Regions from separate parts of the Acidovorax sp. ACV01 genome, predicted to be linked through region 3. Evidence: predicted binding sites of a transcription regulator. Region 3 holds the regulator's gene; each other region holds the start of a gene.
What was found. Region 3 encodes FNR, which switches genes on or off when oxygen is low (the NO sensors DNR and NnrR bind a similar motif). Its sites were predicted from a motif close to TTGATNNNNATCAA; they were not measured.

Region 1 (6,761 bases), on a different contig from region 3:
CTTGTCAACCAGCTGCGCGGTCGCGTCCTTGCCCTTGTACTTGGCCGCAATGTCCTTGAACGACGGCCCGACGAGCTTCTTGTCCTTGGAATGGCAGGCCATGCAGCCGGCCTTGTTCATGGCTTCCTCGGGCGAGGCTGCGCTGGCCGCACCGGCGCAAAGTGCCAGGGCTGCAGCAATGGCCAGAGGCCCGGTCAGATGGTGTCTCATCGTTTGCTCCTGTTATGGGGATGAATTGCCTCGGCGCTTGGCATCGCCCCCGGCATGCGCATCCGCGCGGCCTGGGGCCCGCAGTCGCCGGGGAACTGGCTTCGCCAGGCCCCTGGCGGCGTCCCCCTGGGGGGAAGGCGCCGCAGGCGACTCAGGGGGGTCAATAAATGTCGTGCTGGGTGTTGTAGACGTTGAAGTGGCCCGTGGGCGTGATCAGGCGCGGGTCCTTGATCACGGCCTTGAGCTTGAGCGTCTTGTCGTCCACGATCACGAGCGCGCTTTCCTTGTTCTTGGCGCTCCACACCGCAAACCACACCTCATTGCCGGCCTTGTTGAACTCGGGCTGCACAACACGTTTGGCGCCGTCATCCTTCAGGTCCGCCCACTCCGCGATCGGCAAGGTCACAAAGCCCTTGTCGAGGTTCTTGATGTCGTAGACCACGATGGACTGCGAGATCTTGGGATCAGGGTTCAGTGGTGCGTCCGAGTACAGGTGCGTGCTCTTGGGGTGGCTCTTGATGAACAGCGCGCCGCCGCCCGGGCCGGTGAGCTTGGCCACTTCCTTGAAGGCGTATTGCTTGTGCTTTTTGGGGTCTGTGCCGATGAGCGAGATCGTTTCGTCGCCCAGATGGCCGGTGGCCCAGACTGGGCCGAACTTCGGATGCAGCAGGTTGGCGCCTCGGCCGGGGTGGGGAATCTTGCCCACGTCCGTGATGGCGGCCAGCTTGCCTTCCTTGGCATCGATGGCCGCGATCTTGTTGCTGTTGTTGGCCGCCACCATGAAGTAGCGTTTGCTTGAATCCCAGCCGCCATCGTGCAGGAAGGGCGCGGAGCCGATCTCGGTGACCTTGAGCGCGTCGATGTTGGAATAGTCCACCATCAGCGTCTTGCCGGTCTCCTTCACGTTGACCACGAACTCGGGCTTGAAGTGCGAGGCCACGATGGAGGCGACGCGTGGCTCAGGGTGGTATTCCTGCGTGCCCACCACCATGCCCCGGGTGCTCACGATCTTCTTGGGCTCCAGCGTGTCGCCGTCCATGATGGTGAACTGCGGCGGCCAGTAGCTGCCCGCGATGGCCAGCTTGTCCTCATAGCCCTTGAACTTGGAGGTATCCACCGAGCGGGCTTCCAGGCCCACGCGCACTTCGGCGACGTTGTCGGGCTTTTCCATCCATAGGTCGATCATGTTGATCTTGCCATCGCGGCCGATCACGAACAGGTAGCGGCCCGAGGCCGACGTGCGCGAGATGTGAACGGCGTAGCCGGTCTTGACGATGTTGATGATCTGCTTGGTGTCGCCGTCGATCAGCGCCACTTCGCCGGTGTCGCGCAGCGTGGTCGAGAAGATGTTCTCGATGTTGTAGTTGTTGAGCTTTTTCTTCGGCCGGTCCTTGGGTTCGACGATGACCCTCCAGGTCTTTTTCATGTCGGCCATGCCGAACTCGGGTGGGGTTGGCGGCTCGTGCTGAATGTAGCGGGCCATCAGGTCCACTTCCTTCTCGTTCATCTCGCCGGAAGTCAGCCAGTTGGGCATGCCCGCTGGCGAGCCATACGAGATGAACACCTTGAGGTAGTCCGTGCCCTTGGCCGTGGTGAGGTCCGGGGTCAGTGGCTTGCCGGTGGCTCCCTTGCGCAGCACGCCGTGGCAGCCCGCGCAGCGCTCAAAGTAGGTCTGGCGGGCCTTCTCGAACTCTGCGGCCGTCATCGGCGGCGCCTTGGGGTTGGTGCTCTGGTGCATGGGCTCGTTCACCAGGGGGGAGCCGCCAGCCTGGTAATTCATTTCGGGTTGCGAGACTCCCTTGCCTGCCTGTGCCATCGCCGTGGCCGCAGCCATAGCGAGGGCTGCCAGGGCCAGGTGCTGGACGGTCTTGATTGCTTTCATCATCGGTCCTCTGCGTCATGGGCAGCGAATGGTTGGCGGGGGATGCGGCTGCTGCGCCCTCCGACCCGCACCACGGCTGCCCTACGTTGCTTGCGGGTGAGGCAATGGTCCTGCGGTCAGCGTGCGCTGTCCTTGAACTGGTTCAAGGACGCGGCATCCGGCCTGTTCCACCATGGCCGCACCCACAAAACACCAGCGAGCCGTACACATGAGCTTCATGGATGACCCCCAATGGCTGAAGAAACCCGCACGCGGCGGGGCAGAGAACAACAACCCAGTGCCTACGGGCCATGTGACGCTGGTGGGTGCGGGCCCGGGCGACCCCGACCTGCTCACGGTGAAGGCCGCACGCGTGCTGCGCGCGGCGAGCCTGGTGCTGTACGACCACCTGGTGGGTGAGGACGTGCTCGCCCTGGTGCCCGCTGGCGCGGAGTGCATCTACGTGGGCAAAGAGTCGTCGCGCCACGCGCTGCCGCAGGAGGACATCATCGAACTGATGTGCCGCCTGGCGCGCAGCGGCCGGGCCCTGGTGCGCCTCAAGGGTGGCGACTGCTACATCTTTGGCCGCGGTGGCGAAGAAGCGCTGGGCCTGGCCCGCGCGGGCATTTCCTTCGATGTGGTGCCGGGCATTACGGCCGCGCAGGCCGCGGGAGCTTGCGCAGGCATCCCGCTCACGCACCGTGACCATGCGGGTACCCTGGTGCTGGCCACCGGGCACCTGCGCGGCGACAACGACACAGCGCTGGACTGGCCCCTGCTGGCGCGCCCACGTCAGACCGTGGTGTTCTATATGGGGGTGGCCACGCTGCCCACCATCTGCACGCAACTCGCCGCGCACGGATTGCCGCCGACCACGCCCGCAGCCATCGTCGAGCGTGCGTCCCTGCCGGATCAACGCTGCCTCACCGGCACCCTTGCTTCGTTGCAAAGCCTTGCGGCCAGCCAGGGCGTAAAGGCACCTGCACTGATCATCGTGGGCGAGGTGGTAGCGCTGCAGCCTGCGCTGGTTCAGGGCCTGGCGCAGGCTTCAGCGCATCATTGAGCCAAGGCGCCGTGGTGAAAGAGCATCGGTGCAAGGCCTACTGAACAGGTTCTCAGGCGTCCAGCGCGGCGTCAGAGGCCGCTGACTGCGGGCGCTGGCGTCGCCAGGCCTTTTCAATCTCCACGACCACCAGCACCACCAGCGCGGCGCCAATGCACAGCGCCAACTCGCCCAGGCTCAGAGGCTCGGTGCGGAAGATGGGGTTGAGCCAGGGCACATAGATAGTCGCCATCTGCAGCGCGAAGGTGAGCAGCACGGCACCCAGCAGCGGGCGGTTGCTGAGCAGGCCCAGGCGCCAGATGGGTTCGGATTCGGAGCGGATGGCGATGACATGCGCCATCTGCGCCAGCGTGAGCACTGTAAATACCATGGTCTGCCAATGCGCGTGGCCGGTGTGCAGTGCCCAGGCCTGCACCGCCAGGCACAGCCCGCCAATGAGCAGGCCCACGCCCAATATGTGCTGCCACATGCCGTGGGAAAACAGGCTCTCGCGCGGCGCGCGGGGCGGGCGCTGCATGATGCCGCGCTCGGCCGGTTCGGCCGCCAGCGCCAGGCCCGGCAGGCCATCGGTCACCAGGTTGACCCACAGGATGTGGATGGGCAGCAGCGGAATGGGCAGGAGCAGCAACGGCGCGAGGAAGATGGTCCAGATCTCGCCCGAGTTGCCCGTCATCGCGTAGCGCACGAACTTGCGGATGTTGTCGTAGATGCGGCGGCCTTCGCGCACGGCGGCGACGATGGTGGCGAAGTTGTCGTCCAGCAGCACCAGGCTCGATGCCTCGCGCGCCACGTCGGTGCCGCCCTGGCCCATGGCCACGCCGATGTCGGCGCGCTTGAGCGCCGGGGCATCGTTCACGCCATCGCCCGTCATGGCCACGAAGTGGCCCTGGGCCTGCAGCGCTTCGACGATGCGGATCTTCTGCGCCGGGTCCACGCGGGCGTAGACCTGCACCTGCTCCACGCGGGCGCGCAGGGCGGCATCGTCCAGCGTGGCCAGGTCCGCGCCGGTGAGCACAGGGGCATCCGCACTGCGCACAATGCCCAGGCGGTGCGCGATGGCGCGCGCGGTGGCGGGGTGGTCGCCCGTGATCATCACCGGGGTGATGCCCGCGCTGATGCAGTCGCGCACTGCGGCCTGGGCCTCGGCGCGGGGTGGGTCGATGAGGGCGATCAGGCCCAGCAGCTCCAGCTGGTTTTCTACCGCGTCGATGTCGTTGGTGTCCGGCAGGCGGGCGTGGCTGCGGCGGGCGAGGGCCAGCACCCGCAGGCCCTGGGCGGCGAGTTGCTGGGCAGTGGCGAGGACCTTGGCGGTGTCGAGTGCGGCAGTGCCATCGGGCGTCCAGTGGGCGGTGCAGCGGGGCAAGAGCGATTCCGGCGCGCCCTTGGTATAGGCCACAAAGCCATCGGCAGCGCGGTGGAAAGTCGTCATGCGCTTGCGGTCGGAGTCAAACGGCTGCTCCTGCACGCGCGGCCAGGTGGTGTCGAGCTGGGCCTTGTCCAGCCCGCCTGCGTGGGCGGCCAGCACCAACGCGGTTTCGGTGGGGTCGCCCTGCCAGTGGGTGGCGGACTGGCCCTCTTCGTTCTGTGCCTGGAGCGTGGCGTCGTTGCACAGCGCGGCGGCGCGCAGGGCCTCAGCGTGCGTCGGGTCGGGCAGGGGGTCGCCGGGCACCCAGCGCACACCGTGGGCCAGCAGCAGCTCGGCATGCATGCGGTTTTGGGTCAGGGTGCCGGTCTTGTCCGAGCAGATGGTGGTGACCGAGCCCAGGGTTTCGACCGATGGCAGGCGTCGCACCAGCGCATGCACCGCCACCATGCGGCGCGCGCCCAGGGCCAGCAGCACGGTGACCACGGCGGGCAGGGCCTCGGGGATGGCGGCCACGGCCAGGCTGATGGCGGTGAGGGCCATGAGCAGCGGCGCCTCGCCGCGCAGCACACCCACCCCAAAGATCACGAGGCAGATGCCCAGCACCGCCAGCGCCAGCCGCTTGCCAAAGGCTGCCAGGCGCAGTTGCAGCGGCGTGCTGCGGTCGCCGGTGTCGAGCAGCGTGGCCACCTTGCCCAGCTCGGTGTGCATGCCGGTGGCCACCACCAGGCCCCGCGCCCGGCCATGGGTGGCGGTAGTGCCCTTGAAGGCCATGTTGGTGCGGTCGCCCAGTGCGCCCACGTCCTCGGCGGCCAGGGCCTCCGTCTGCTTGGCCACCGTGACGGATTCGCCCGTGAGGGCCGATTCATCCACCTGCAATTGCGCAATCTCGATGAGCCGCAGGTCGGCCGGGATCTGGTTGCCGGCCTCCAGCAGCACGATGTCGCCGGGCACCAGTGCGGTGGCAGGCACCACCTGCACGGCTCCGCTGCGCAGCACGGTGGCATGAGCTGCTGCCAGCTGGCGCAGGGCCGCCATGGCCTGGTCGGCGCGCCAGGCCTGCACAAAGCCGATGACCGCGTTGAGCACCACGATGACGAGGATGACCAGGGTGTCGGTGACCTCGCCCACCAGCCCCGAGATGACGGCGGCGCCCAGCAGCACCAGCACCATGAAGTCCTTGAACTGGTCGGCCAGCAGGTGCCACCAGGGACGGTTTTGTCCGGTTGCCAGCTCATTGGCGCCGTGCGTGGCGCTGCGGCGCTGGGCCTCGTCGGCATGCAGGCCCGCATCGGGGTTGACGCCATGTGCCTGGGCGACGGCCTCGGCGGTGTGCAGGTGAGGGGCTTGAGAAGGGGGCATGCGGCAATCTGGACAGAGGCCGCACGCCAGTGCGTCAGTGCGCGTTCTGCGGCCGGGCTTTGTAGAAGGTCAGGGGGATCTCATTGGCCTGGTTCAGCACCTGGCGCTTGATCTTGCCCACCACGTGCATTTCACAGGGCTTGCAGTCAAAGCGCAAGGTCAGCTTCTCCTTGCCATTGATCAACATCAAGGGTTCGGCCTTGATCGTGCCCTGCACACCCGTGACGCCCTTGGCCTGCTTGGGGCACAGGCTCATCGAGAAGCGCACGCAGTGCTTGGTGATCATGAGGCTGACTTCGCCTTCTTCCTCGTGTGCCTCGTAGGCTGCGTCGATCACCTTGACGCCGTGGCGCACATAGAAGTCGTGTGCCTTGTGGTTGAACACATTGCCCAGGAAGGAGAGCGTGTCCTCGGGGTAGGGCGCGGGCGGCTCGATGGGCGTGGCGCGCTGCAGGCGCTCGAAGTTGCGCGCGCGGTTTGCTTCCAGGTCGGCCAGCGCGTCGCGGCGCAGCGCGTTGAGCACCGAGGCGGGCACGAACCAGGGCTCAGTCAGTTGCAGGGCAATGTCGTGCACCGCAAAGATGGTGGCGCCGAAGCGGCCCAGTTGCTCGCGCAGGCTGGCTTCGGCCTTGGCGGCGTCGGTGGCGCTCTGGTGGGCGTGCAACACGTCGGCGCAGCCCACGTTGCCGTCTTCATCGGTCAGCATCAGGCTAAAGCCGGTGGGCGTTTCGCTCAGGTGCGCCCACAGGCCGATGCGGCGGTCGCTGGACTTTTTCTCCAGCGTGCGCACCCAGTCCATGTCGCGGTTGCGGTTGACCTCAGTGCCCTTGCGCAGGTCCTTGAAGCCGTCCATCGGGTCCTTGGGGTACACGCGCCACTGGCCCACGCTGCGCGCGGACACG
Region 2 (6,761 bases), on a different contig from region 3:
GTCTGGCCTTCGTCCTTGGCCAGTTCGCTCAGCACGCTTTTCAGACGCTCCTCAAACTCGCCCCGGTATTTGGCACCGGCCAGCAGGGCCGCCATGTCCAGGCTGAGCACGCGCTTGCCCTTGAGCGATTCGGGCACCTCGCCAGCCACGATGCGCTGGGCCAGGCCTTCGACGATGGCGGTCTTGCCCACGCCGGGCTCGCCGATGAGCACGGGGTTGTTCTTGGTGCGGCGCTGCAGCACCTGGATGGCGCGGCGGATTTCGTCGTCGCGGCCGATCACTGGGTCGAGTTTGCCCAGGCGGGCGCGCTCGGTCAGGTCCATGCAGTATTTGGCCAGGGCGCCGCGCTGGCCCTCGGCCTCTGCGCTGTCCATCTTCTGGCCACCGCGCACGGCTTCGATCGCGGTCTCCAGGCTCTTGCGCGTGAGGCCATTGTCCTTGGCGATCTTGGCGGCTTCGCCCTTGCTGTCGATCACCGCCAGCAGGAACAGCTCGCTGGCGATGAACTGGTCGCCGCGCTTGATGGCCTCTTTCTCGGTGGCCTGCAGCACACGGCCCAGCTCGGGGCCGCCTTGCACCTGGTCATTGCCTTGCACCTGGGGCAGGCGCTTGACGGCAGCCTCGGCTGCCGCCAGCAGGCCGGGCACGTTGGCGCCCGCACGCTGCAGCAGCGCCTTGGGGCCGTCGTCCTGCTTGAGCATGGCCACGAGCATGTGCACGGGCTCGATGTAGGCGTGGTCATTGCCCAGCGCAATGCTCTGGGCATCGCTCAGGGCTTCCTGGAACTTGGTGGTGAATTTGTCGAGACGCATGTGGATGTCCTCCGAATTGCGCTGCACTTGGGGCAAATCTTCCGGAATTTCAAGACGACGCCCCCGCGCGGGCCTTGCGCCAGATCAATCATCGCCAAGGCGCCCTGATGCCCTGGACCGGTTCGTTTCATCACCGCCGATTCAGACCGCCAGCGCAGAGCGTGGCAAGGGCTGCGCATCCGTGGGCCCGCAAAGCAAAAAGCGCAGGCGGAATACCGCCTGCGCTTTTTAGGGTCCACCAGGAATTACTTGGCGGGAACGACGATCACGGTATCGCCCTTCTTGCCATCGGCTCCCGTATCGCCCGTGGCACCGGTAGCGCCGGTGGACCCCTTGGCACCGTCATAACCGGGGGCACCCGAGGAACCGGTGGCACCAGTGGCACCCGTTTCGCCCGCAGGGCCGGGAACGGCCACCGTGGCACCGGTCGAGCCGGTTGCGCCCGTAGCGCCAGCGGGGCCTGCCGGGCCCGGGACCACGACCACGGGGGCCGTGGCGGGAGGGGTAACAACCGTTTTCTCGCAAGCGGCAAGACCAAAGGTGGCGATAAGTGCAGCAAGCAGCAGGGATTTTTTCATGGGGAGCCTTGTAGGAGATGAAGCGCACGTGATGATGAAACTGTGCGGAGAGTTTCTTGCTGGCAGTGACTTTTGGCCTTCAACAGTCACTGCCAGCGGTAGCGCTAATTTATCCAGGCATCCCCTGCTGCCTTGTAGGACGGCCCGACGACTGCTTGTGGTTCCTGGCGATGCGTCATCCCGCAACCCAATGCACCGCCGGAGCCCTGGTGCCGCCGACACCTTCCATCCGGCACTTTCACAAACACTACAAAATTTATAGCTGCTAGCGCTTTATCAATAAGCGCTAGCGGCCAATTTTTCTCGAAATTTCAGTTCAAGCGCCTGCTCGTCGGCCTGTATGGCCATGCGTCGAGCGCCCCGCAACGCCAGCAACCCGGCGCACGCTGGGGTATGCGCGCTGGTCAGGCAGCACGCCGCCGCAGCGCACCCAAGCTCATCCAGCCCAACAACCCCGCCAGCAGCACCAACGCCCATTCACCCAGGGTGGGCACACTACTCGCAGCAGCTGCGGCAATCACCACCACGGAATCCGCTGACGCACCGGAGCCAAACGTCCAGGTGTAAATGCCAGGCGTGACGCCCAGGCTGGTCAAGGTGGCGCCTGCAAAAGTAGCGGTACCCGAAAGGGCGGAACCGGATGTGTAGCCTACCGGCAGCAGGACTCCCCCAGCCACACCTATCACCGCCACGGTGTCGCCCGATGTGCTGACCCCCCCCGTCTGTGCCCCCGGGCCAAAACTCATCGGCCCCGTCATGCCCAAGTAGGAAAATCCTATACCGGCTCCAGAGCACAAGCCTCCGGTACTTGGCAGTATTTGCCCCGGCATGGTGCAGGTGCCAGGACCAAAGGGGGTCAAGGCCGAGGTATTCACATTCCCACTTGCAGTCAGCACCACGTTACCGCCGGCCTCGGTCAGCGTGAACGTCAGCACTGCGAAAGCAGGACTCAGCGCCAAGCAGGACACCACAGCTACCAGGAATTTTTTCAACATATTTACTCATTCAAGAAGGAAAAGAACGGCCACCCATGGTTTGAACGGCCAGACAGGGATGGACTCACGTCGCCTTGGCATCGCTGACGTCGCAGCAATGCGTTTCAGCAAGACAGCACTGAGCACCCTCGAAGGCGTTGACACAAACTTTTTTCTAAAGATGAAAGCGTCAAGACTCGCCGGCAATGCTAAAAATGCGTTCTCCGTCGCCCTATAGTCCAATTGAGCTAGGACACAACACCCGCAGCATCAGTGGGCATGGGCGGGGGTTGGGCAGGGTACAGTCCCCGCCCATGCCACCTACCCGTGTTCTGCTGATTGACGACCACGCCATGTTCCGCACGGGGTTGCATCTGTTGCTGAGGTCTGTGCTCAGCGACCTGGAGGTGCTCAAGGCGGGCTCCATCGACGAGGCCCTGCAACAGGTGGCACCACCCCAGCTCATCCTGTTGGACGTGCGGCTTCAGGGGCTCAATGGGCTCGATGGCATGGCGCTGCTTCAGCGGCGTTGGGCCAAGACCCCCATCGTGGTGCTGACCGCAGACCCCTCACCCGACGCAATGCGTCTGGCCATGGAACGGGGCGCGTCGGCCTTCGTGTCGAAAGAGCAGACGGCGGACGACATTCTGTCGGTGGTCAAACAGGTGCTGGCACTGCCCCCTGCCGACGGGGCCTCGCCTCCAGTGCTCACCGTGCCCCAGACACCTTCTGGCCTCACCCCCCGCCAATGCGAAGTGCTGGACCAGTTGTGCCAGGGCTTGACCAACAAGGCCATCGGGCGCAAGTTGGGACTCGCAGAAAACACGGTGCGGGTGCATGTGCAGGCCATCCTGGCGCACCTGGGTGTGTCCAATCGGTCCGAGGCGGTGTTTGCCGCCCGCCGCAAGGGGCTGGTGGGATGAAACGCCCCCAACAACTTCTGCGCCTGCCTGGCGACCGCATCCTGGTCGAGCTGCTGCGCCTGCTGATGGGCAATGTGGGGCCGTCGCTGCTCCCCATCTTCCCGCTGCTGGCCATTGTGTTGTGGATGATGTCCAACCCCAGCAACGCTCTGGGCCTGTGGGTGTGGGCTGGCGCGGTAGTGGTGTCGCGGTTGGTCCATGTATTTCATGCGCGGTTCGCGCTGAGCGGCGATCTGACCGAGTCCACGGCCGTCCGCCACGTGTGGATTCTGATTGCCATCAACGGCCTCGACGGCGCCATCTGGGCGGGGCTGGCCTGGGCGGGATTGGACTCGGCCACCGTGGTGGGGACCGCTTTGGTAATGGCGGTCATGGCCGGCGTCACCGCCAACGCCATGGCCGTGACTTGTGTGGTAATGCCGGTGTTCGTGGCCTTTGCCACCAGTGCGTTGGCCTGCCTGGGCTTGAAGCTCTGGCTGATGCCCGACCCGGCCTACATCGCCATGGCCTTGATTTCGACCGTCTACGTGGCGACCCTCACGGCCCAAGGGCGCAACGGCGGGCGCGTAGCGCTCGATGCCATCACCCTGCGGTTTGAAAACATGGCGCTGATCCAGCAATTGCGCATCGAAACCGACAAAGCCCAGGCCGCTCATCAAGAAGCCGAGCACGCCAACCAAGCCAAAACCCGCTTCCTGGCCGCTGCCAGCCACGATCTGCGTCAACCCATCCACGCCCAGGGCCTGTTTCTGGAGGTGCTGTCGCGCAGCCCCTTGTCGCCCGAGCAGCAAGAAGTCCTGGCGAATGCCCGCGCCACATCCGACACCACCACCGGCATGCTGGGCACGCTGCTCGACTTCTCGCGCATCGACGCTGGCGTGGTCGAGGTGCGACGCGCTCCCTTTCACCTGCAGCCGCTGCTCAACAAGATCGACCGCGAACTGGCGCCCCAAGCTCTGGCACAGGGACTGGTGCTGCGCCTGCGCGAAACCCACGCGGCCATCGACTCCGACCCGGTCCTGGTAGAGATGATGCTGCGCAACCTGGTGTCCAACGCCATTCGCTATACGGTGCGTGGCGGGGTTCTGGTGGGATGCCGAAAGCGTGGTGACGACACGGTGCTGGAGGTTTGGGACACCGGCATTGGCATCGAAGCCGACCAGCTACAAACCGTCTTCAGGGAATTCCATCAACTGGGCAACCCTGAGCGCGACCGGGAAAAAGGCTTGGGGTTGGGGCTGGCCATCGTTGATGGCCTGGCACGGGCGCTGGGGCATGCGTTGAGCGTGCGCTCCCGGCCCAGGCGCGGCAGCGTGTTTCGTCTGCGCTTGCCCAACGCCCGCGCCACCGTCGTCGACGACCCCCCGCAAGCCGTGGCCCGCCCCATGCGCCGCTTGGACCTGCATGTGCTGGTGATTGACGACGATGCCGCCGTGCGCCACGGCATGCAGAAGTTGCTGCAAAGCTGGGGTTGCGATTGCACTGCAGTGGAGTCGATTGACCAGGCCCTGGCGGCGACGGCCCAGCGCTGCCCTCAGCTGATCATCAGCGACTACCGCTTGCGAGACCAGTGCACGGGTGCCCAGGCCATTGCTGCCGTGCGAGCCCACAGTGGCCTGCCCCTGCCCGCACTCCTGATCACTGGAGACACCGCCCCCGACCGCCTGCGCGAGGCTCTCGCCAGCAACATCCCCTTGTTGCACAAACCGGTGTCCCCCGCCCAGCTGCACGAACAAATGGTCCAGGTGACGGGCGGTTGAAACCCAAGGATTGCAAGATTTTTGGGACTCTATCGCAATACCTGCAAGCGGCAACAGCTATCAAATCAGGAGTCTACGTGTGCTTTGCGCTGCGGAATTGCGGCCACAGGGGCGTGCGATAAGAGCGGATTTCTGACAGATTGCAGCAGCAGTGAGTGGCTGGCCCCTCGCACATGAAATTGCCATGCAGGCCCACAAAGGCCCGCCTGCAAACTGCAGCGGCGGGGCATGGAGCGGTTCATTGTTGAGCAGGCAAGCCCCAACGGACGGCAGCCGCATCGTCGCTCACCCGCGCATCCACCCAGCGTGCCCCTTGGGCGGTTTCTTCCTTCTTCCAGAACGGCGCCTGGGTCTTGAGGTAGTCCATCAAAAATTCGCAGGCCTGAAAACTCTGACCCCGGTGGGCACTGGTCACGGCCACCAGCACGATCTGGTCGAGCGGCTGCAGCAGCCCCACGCGGTGGATCACGCGGGCGCCAAAAATATCGAAGCGCCGGAAGGCCTCGTCCACCATGGTTTCGATGGATTTTTCCGTCATGCCGGGGTAGTGCTCCAGCTCCATGGAAGACACCTGGTCGCCCTCATTGCGATCCCGCACGGTGCCCACAAAACTGCACACCGCGCCGACACCTTTGTTTTCACGGCGCAGCGCAGCGACTTCGGTGGACAGGTCGAAGTCCTCGGTCTGGATGGAAACACGGGGCAAGGTCATGGCACAAACTCTCTACGGGACGGGTGGCGGCAAAGGCGGATGAAAACTCAGGGAGAACGGTGCAGCCGGGGTGCGGCCAGCAATGCGCGCTCTTCCTCGACCACCCTGTGCAACTGTGCCAGCGAAGGGGAAGGTGGCAATTGCGCCAGCAGGGTTTGCAGGCGGGTGACATCACCGACCGTGGGCGCCACCTTGATCTGCGCGATGGCGGCGTCCACATTGCCGCCCCGCACCAGCGCCAGCACTTTGGCCGGCCATTCACTTTTGTTTCGTGCCATAAATAGGTAAAAAGGTTTGTCTGTACGATTCGCTCGCACTGTACCCGCACTGCTGACACCTTTGAACAGGCTCCTGTCAACGCCCATGGCCACACAAACAATTCAAACCGATCTGTACAAGCTCTATCCGTCCCCACGCAACACGGTCCGCGACGTCTTCGCGCACCAGGTCTTCGTGCCCCACCCCTACGCCATCATTGACCTGGATGTGATGGAGCTGGCGGGCAAAACAACGCTGTTTGGAGCCTGCCGCCTGTCGGACATGAAAATGGGCCAGGTGGTGACCTTCGAGTTGCCCTCTGACCAGGCCAAGTTCGAGCGGCTGTTCACACCCGACTGAGCCCACCCCATGGACGACGACAACCAGATCCACGTGCCGCCCTCCTTCATGGCGGTGTACACCGACGCACGGGGGCGTCTGACTGAAAAGGCAGATGGCGTACGGGCCCGCTACGAGCTGTGCGAAGACCTGGCGGGCCACCTGGTGGAGCACGCACAGACGCTGTACCACGTGCAGGCACCGTCTGAAACCGAGATCCTGCAGCGCATTCACGCAGGGCTGTGTACGGTTGAATCCGGTGTGTCGGTGGCCGAAGCGACATGGATCGTCACCCGGCTGGCCGAACTGCTGGTGTGGCAGTGCCCCGTGCTGGTGGCACCACTGCCCAAGCCGGTGGACGAAGAAGCCCCCCCACAACCGCCCACGCCCTGAATGGCCTTTTGC
Region 3 (6,761 bases):
CACTACACCGCGCTGCCCGACTGGACGCAATCGGTGGGCATGGTGTTCTCGCTGATCCTGCTGGCCCCCAGCTGGGGCGGGATGATCAACGGCGTGATGACGCTGTCGGGCGCCTGGCACAAGCTGCGCGACGACCCCATCCTGCGCTTCCTGATCGTGTCGCTGTCGTTCTACGGCATGTCCACGTTCGAAGGTCCGATGATGTCCATCAAGACCGTCAACGCCCTCAGTCACTACACCGACTGGACCGTGGGCCACGTCCACTCGGGAGCGCTGGGCTGGGTGGGCCTCATCTCCATGGGCTCGCTGTACTACCTGGTGCCCCGCCTGTTTGGCCGTGAAAAGATGCACTCCATCAAGGCGATTGAGCTGCACTTCTGGATGGCCACCATTGGCATCGTGCTGTACATCGCCGCGATGTGGATCGCCGGTGTGATGCAGGGCCTGATGTGGCGCGCCATCAACCCCGACGGCACGCTCACCTACACCTTTGTGGAAAGCGTGAAGGCGACCTATCCGTTCTATGTGATCCGTGTGGCCGGTGGTCTGCTGTACCTGGGCGGCATGGTAGTGATGGCCTGGAACGTGTGGGTGACTGCGATCTCCGGCCGTTCGGTCAAGGTGGCGATCCCTGCCGTGAATGCGGCCCACGCCTGAGCCGAAGGAGATAACTCATGTCTAACAACAACCCATCGAATTCGACCGGCTTCTCCCATGAAAAGGTGGAGACCAACAACTTCCTGATGATCGTGCTGATCCTGCTGGTGATCGCCATTGGTGGCCTCGTAGAGATCGTTCCGCTGTTCTTCCAGAAGTCTACGACCGAAGCGGTCAAGGGTGTCGAGCCCTACAACGCCATGCAACTGGTGGGCCGTGACATCTACATCCGTGAAGGTTGCTACAACTGCCACTCGCAGATGATCCGCCCCTTCCGCGCTGAAACGCTGCGCTACGGGCATTACTCGGTGGCGGGTGAGTTTGTGTATGACCACCCCTTCCAATGGGGCAGCAAGCGCACGGGCCCCGACCTGCACCGCGTAGGGGGCAAGTACAGCGATGAATGGCATCGCATCCACCTGAACAATCCGCGCGACGTGGTGCCCGAATCGAACATGCCCGCCTACCCCTGGTTGGAAAAAAATGCCGTGGAACCCGCCAGTGTGGCCCCCCGCATGAAGGCCTTGCGCACGGTGGGGGTGCCTTACACCGACGAGCAGATCGCTGCATCTGCCGCCGACGTCAAGGGCAAGACCGAGATGGAAGCGCTGATCGCGTATCTGCAAGTCATGGGCCGCGCGCTCAAGTAAAGGAGATTCGCCATGGACATCACCACCATGCGCATCGTTGCCACGCTGGCATCGATGGCCTGCTTTGTCGGCATTTGGGTCTGGGCCTATCGGGGCCGCAACAAGGCCCGGTTTGACGAGGCCGCGCGGCTGCCCTTTGAACAAGATTGATCCCACCAGAACGAGAACACCCCATGAGTGACTTCACCAGCAATTTCTGGTCGGTCTTTGTGACCACACTGACCCTGGTCGGCATCATCGCCTGCGGCATCCTGCTGTGGATGGCGGGCCGCAAGAAGGTGATGGCCACCGCCGACAACACCACTGGCCACGTCTGGGACGAGGACCTGGTCGAGATGAACAACCCCCTGCCGCGCTGGTGGGTGTGGTTGTTCGTCATCACCATCGTCTTCGGCTTTGGCTATTTGGCGGCCTACCCAGGTCTCGGCAGCTTTACCGGCAAGCTCAACTGGACGCAAAAAGGCGAGTACGAAGCCGAGATGGCCAAAGCCAAGACCGAACTGGAGCCGCTGTATGCCCGCTTTACTTCGATGAAGCCGGAAGACATTGCCAAGGACCCACAGGCACAGGCCATTGGCGAGCGCCTGTTCATGAACAACTGTGCGCAGTGCCATGGCTCGGATGCCCGGGGTAGCAAGGGCTTCCCTAATCTGGCCGATGGCGATTGGCTTCATGGCGGCGCGCCCGAGAAGATCCGGGAAACGATCGAGAAAGGTCGTGTTGGCAACATGCCTCCCATGGCTGCGGCAGTGGGTTCCCCTGAAGATGTGCGCAATCTCTCACACTACGTGCTGAGTCTGTCTGGTAGCCCCCACGATTCGCTGCGTGCTTCACTGGGCAAGTCCAAGTTCACGGCATGCGCAGCCTGCCACGGAATGGATGGCAAGGGCAATCAGGCACTGGGTGCCCCGAATCTCACAGATGACATCTGGCTGCATGGCTGGGGCGAGGCGGCCATTGCTGCCATGGTCAACAACGGCAAGGTCAACCAGATGCCCGCTCAGGCGGACAAGCTCACAGAAGCTCAGATCGGTGTACTGTCGGCCTACGTCTGGGGCCTGTCGAACGGCAAGTAGGCGCCCTGCACGCTAAACCTTGGGCGGTACTTTGGTGCCGCTCCAAGGATTGTTTGAACTGAGTACTTCGAAGCAAACGGATCGACACCACCATGAAGCCACCCAGCGAGCCCGCTCGCAAGGTCATCCCGATTTCACCGATTGCATCCGATGGCTCGTCGCAGGGCGAGATTGTGTCTCTCTACGAGGCGCAAAAGAAAATCTATCCACGCTCCATCAGTGGCGTGTTTGCACGCTGGCGCTGGGGCATGGTGTTTCTCACGCAGCTCGTTTTTTACGGGCTGCCCTGGTTTGAATGGGGGCAGCGCCAGATGGTGCTGTTTGACCTGGGGGCTCGGCGGTTTTACATCTTCGGCCTGGTTCTGTACCCCCAGGATTTCATCTACCTCACGGGCCTGCTCATCATTTCTGCGCTGTCGCTGTTCCTGTTTACGGCGGTGGCGGGGCGGTTGTGGTGCGGATTTGCGTGCCCGCAAACGGTCTATACCGAAATGTTCATGTGGATCGAGCACAAGATCGAAGGTGATCGCAGTGCCCGACTACGGCTGGACAACGGCCCATGGACCTTCGAGAAAGTCCGCAAGAAGTTCTTCAAGCAAGTGATCTGGATCGCGGTGGCGCTGTGGACTGGGTTTACGTTCGTGGGCTATTTTGTGCCGATCCGTGAGCTTGGTGCGGAGTTGCTGGTGATGCAGGGGGGCTGGCAGATATTCTGGGTGCTGTTCTACGGCTTTGCCACGTATGGCAATGCGGGCTACATGCGCGAGCAGGTGTGCAAATACATGTGCCCCTATGCGCGCTTTCAGAGCGCCATGTTCGACAAGGACACGCTGATCGTCAGCTATGACGTGGAGCGGGGCGAACCGCGCGGCCCGCGAAACAAGAACATCGATCAGAAGGCCAAAGGTCTGGGCGACTGTATTGACTGCACGCTGTGCGTGCAGGTATGTCCCGTGGGCATCGACATCCGCAAGGGGCTGCAGTATGAGTGCATTGGTTGCGGGTTGTGCGTGGATGCTTGCAACACGGTCATGGACAAGATGCACTACCCAAAGGGGCTTATCCGGTTTTCCACACAGAACGGCGTGGCGCAGCGGTGGAGCCAATCGCAGATCCTGCGCCGGGTGCTGCGGCCGCGTGTGCTGATCTACAGCGCAGTGCTGGTAGCCCTGTGCGTGGGCATGATGGCGAGCCTTGTCACGCGCACGCCGCTCATGGTCGATGTTGTGCGTGACCGCGCTGCGCTCTCTCGCATCGTCGCCGGTGGCAAGCTGGAGAACATCTACCGCCTGCAGATCATGAATGCAACCGAAGGACCCCAACGCTATCGCATCGGTGCGCGTGGCCTTGAAGGGCTGGAAGTGGCGTCCGATGCTGAGGTGGAAATCGGAGCGGCAGAGTCCCGGTGGGTGGCTGTCCGACTGCAGATACCGTATGGTTCGGCGCCTCCGGGATCGCACGCTGTGCAGTTCGACGTGCAGGCACTCGGCGGGGCCGCCCATGTGACTGAGAAATCCGTGTTTCTGGTGCCGCGGTAACGCGCGTGCACACTGGTGCAAGGTCTTCGCGGGCCTTGCTTTGACGAAAAATATTTTTGAGGAGTCATCACATGCCATCCAGTTCCACCCTCGGCACTGCCCCTTCCGCTACGGCGCCATGGTGGAAGTTCGGCCATGTCTGGCTGATCATCGCTGGTCCTGTGATCGTGATCATTGCGGGTTTTGTCACCCTCTGGCTGGCGATTTCGCGCCCCGACCCCGTGATCGCCGAGGACTATTACCGCCAGGGCATCGAGATCAACAAGACGCTGGAGACTCCACACAAGAGCCTGGCTCCCGCGATGAAAGGCCGCAACCATGCGGCCACTCCGGTCCAGGACCAGCCGCGCTGAACACCCCCTGGCCATGCGGTTTGTCTGCGCGGCCTTACCAGGAGAAAAATCAATGTGGACGCAACGCCTGATGTGGATTGCATGGCCGGCCTTCTTGATGGCAGGCGTCATGGAGGTGCTGGTTTTTGCGATGGTGGATCCGCAGGACTTGCACTGGTTTGGGCAGCCGTTGGCGTTGTCGCGTCAGGGCGTCTACACGCTTGCTTTTTTCGCGTTCTGGATGATCACCATGGCGTCCAGCGCATTGACGACATTGTTGGCGATGTCGCCCTTTGAACTCAACCGCTGCCCGGTCCCCGAGGGGGATCGCCCCGATGACTGTCGAAAGACTTCATCTTGCCCTTGATGGGCTGCGGTAGCTGGCCGGTAGATACGGAGAGAGGCCGCCGCCAACGCATTGCCTTGGTCAGTGGCAGGCCTGCTGGTTGTTCACGATGCGCTTGAGTGCATCGGTTTCCAGGATGCGCACATGGCGCTGCTTGACCTCGACAATACCTTCTTCCACAAACTTGGAAAATGTGCGGCTCACGGTTTCGAGCTTGAGCCCCAGGTAGCTGCCAATTTCCTCACGCGTCATGCGCAGTACGAGTTCGGACTGTGAAAACCCACGGGCATGCAAACGTTGCACAAGGTTCAGCAGAAACGCTGCCAGGCGTTCCTCGGCGCGCATGCTGCCCAAGAGCAGCATCACCCCATGCTCACGCACGATCTCGCGGCTCATGATCTTGTGCACATGGTGTTGCAGCGCGGTGACCTCGCGGGACAGTTCTTCGATGCGGTCAAAGGGCATGACGCAGACTTCTGCGTCTTCCAGGGCCACTGCGTCGCAGGTATGGTGATCGTTCACGATGCCATCCAGGCCGATAATCTCGCCCGCCATCTGGAAACCAGTGACCTGGTCGCGCCCATCTTCGGTGGCTACACAGGTCTTGAAGAAGCCGGTGCGGATGGCATAGAGCGATGTGAAGGCTTCGCCGTTGCGAAACAGCGTTCCGCCCCGTTTGATCTTGCGGCGGACGGCAACGACTTCGTCAATGCGTTGCAGTTGGTCTTCGCTCAGGCCAACCGGCATGCACAGCTCGCGCAGGTTGCAGTTAGAGCAGGCGACTTTGATGGTGAGCGGGTTCATAGGCACAGATGCTGGGTTAGGTTTGAGCATATCGCCTCATCTGCCTGTAAGACAGGCTTGTGGGTACGGATGGGCGAATGACATGCATCAAATTGTCGCTGTTCGGCCCCGTGCATCACTTGATTCAGGTCAAGGACATGGGGGACAGCTTACGGCACAGTCAAAGTGTACGCAAGGAATTTGCCCATGACTGCTGTTTCGCCTGATCTTCTGCGCCGTTTCGACGTGCCAGGGCCCCGCTATACCTCTTATCCAACCGCCGACCGTTTCGTCGAGGCGTTTGGGCAGGACGACTATGCGCTTGCACTAGAGCAGCGCAGGCTGGGCTCCATGACGAAGGCGTTGCCGTTGTCGCTGTATGTGCACATCCCCTTTTGCGAGTCGCTGTGTTATTACTGTGCATGCAACAAGATCATCACCAAACACCATGATCGGGCAGATACCTATCTGCGGTACCTGAGTCGCGAAATCGATCTGCACACAGCGCACTGCGGCACGGGGCAGGTGGTGAGCCAGCTGCACCTGGGTGGTGGTACGCCTACTTTTTTGTCCGACGACGGCTTGCGTGAACTCATGGTCATGCTCAAGCGCAGCTTCTCGCTCGCGCCGGGCGGAGAGTATTCGATTGAAGTAGATCCGCGCACCGTCAATGCCGACCGCCTTGCCGTGCTCGCGGAACTGGGATTCAACCGACTGAGTTTTGGAGTGCAGGATTTTGATCCTGAGGTTCAAAAGGCTGTTCATCGCATACAGCCTGCCGAGCAGGTGTTTTCGCTGGTGGAGTCCGCACGTTCGCTGGGTTTTGAATCCATCAATGTGGACTTGATCTACGGCCTGCCGCGCCAGACGCCCGAGTCGTTTGATCGCACGCTGGCCCAGGTTGTGCAGCTGCGGCCTGACCGCATCGCCCTGTATGCCTATGCCCACCTGCCGGAGCGCTTCAAGCCCCAGCGCCGCATTGTTTCTGCCGAGTTGCCCGCGGGGGCGGGCAAGGTGTCGATGCTGTCCCGTTCGCTGGCTGCCTTCATGGACGCTGGGTACGTGTATGTGGGCATGGACCACTTTGCGTTGCCGGCCGACGCATTGGCGGTTGCCAAGCGCCAGGGCCGTCTGCACCGCAACTTCCAGGGCTACAGCACACAGCCCGATTGCGATCTGATTGGCCTGGGCGTGTCGGCGATTGGCCGGGTGGGGGCGACCTACAGCCAGAACGCCAAAACTCTGGACGAGTACTACGATTTTCTGGACCAGGGGCGCTTGCCCGTGGTGCGTGGGCTCGCCCTGACCCGCGATGACCTGGTACGCCGCGCCGTCATCATGGCGTTGATGTGCCAGGGTGAGTTGTTGTTTGAGCCCAT

Region 1: the regulator FNR is predicted to act here: its motif matches at 2,225-2,238, upstream of cobA (uroporphyrinogen-III C-methyltransferase).
Region 2: the regulator FNR is predicted to act here: its motif matches at 887-900, upstream of clpB (ATP-dependent chaperone ClpB).

The regions. Positions count from the first base shown of each region.
Region 1 covers NZ_JACUZT010000001.1:229,986-236,746, forward strand. Annotated here, with positions in the region: gene IB243_RS01125 (c-type cytochrome) at 1-210, opposite strand, end outside; gene IB243_RS01130 (cytochrome D1 domain-containing protein) at 371-2,095, opposite strand; gene cobA (uroporphyrinogen-III C-methyltransferase) at 2,301-3,134, shown strand; gene IB243_RS01140 (cation-translocating P-type ATPase) at 3,187-5,859, opposite strand; gene IB243_RS01145 (U32 family peptidase) at 5,894-6,761, opposite strand, start outside.
Region 2 covers NZ_JACUZT010000002.1:650,337-657,097, reverse strand. Annotated here, with positions in the region: gene clpB (ATP-dependent chaperone ClpB) at 1-812, opposite strand, end outside; gene IB243_RS07545 (collagen-like protein) at 1,058-1,390, opposite strand; gene IB243_RS07540 (IPTL-CTERM sorting domain-containing protein) at 1,795-2,148, opposite strand; gene IB243_RS07535 (response regulator transcription factor) at 2,679-3,287, shown strand; gene IB243_RS07530 (hybrid sensor histidine kinase/response regulator) at 3,284-5,047, shown strand; gene IB243_RS07525 (molybdenum cofactor biosynthesis protein MoaE) at 5,286-5,759, opposite strand; gene IB243_RS07520 (hypothetical protein) at 5,807-6,037, opposite strand; gene IB243_RS07515 (hypothetical protein) at 6,123-6,377, shown strand; gene IB243_RS07510 (hypothetical protein) at 6,387-6,749, shown strand.
Region 3 covers NZ_JACUZT010000006.1:183,811-190,571, reverse strand. Annotated here, with positions in the region: gene ccoN (cytochrome-c oxidase, cbb3-type subunit I) at 1-657, shown strand, start outside; gene ccoO (cytochrome-c oxidase, cbb3-type subunit II) at 675-1,307, shown strand; gene IB243_RS18200 (cbb3-type cytochrome c oxidase subunit 3) at 1,320-1,457, shown strand; gene ccoP (cytochrome-c oxidase, cbb3-type subunit III) at 1,481-2,383, shown strand; gene ccoG (cytochrome c oxidase accessory protein CcoG) at 2,476-3,921, shown strand; gene IB243_RS18185 (FixH family protein) at 3,993-4,274, shown strand; gene IB243_RS18180 (hypothetical protein) at 4,327-4,620, shown strand; gene fnr (fumarate/nitrate reduction transcriptional regulator Fnr) at 4,681-5,403, opposite strand; gene hemN (oxygen-independent coproporphyrinogen III oxidase) at 5,590-6,761, shown strand, end outside.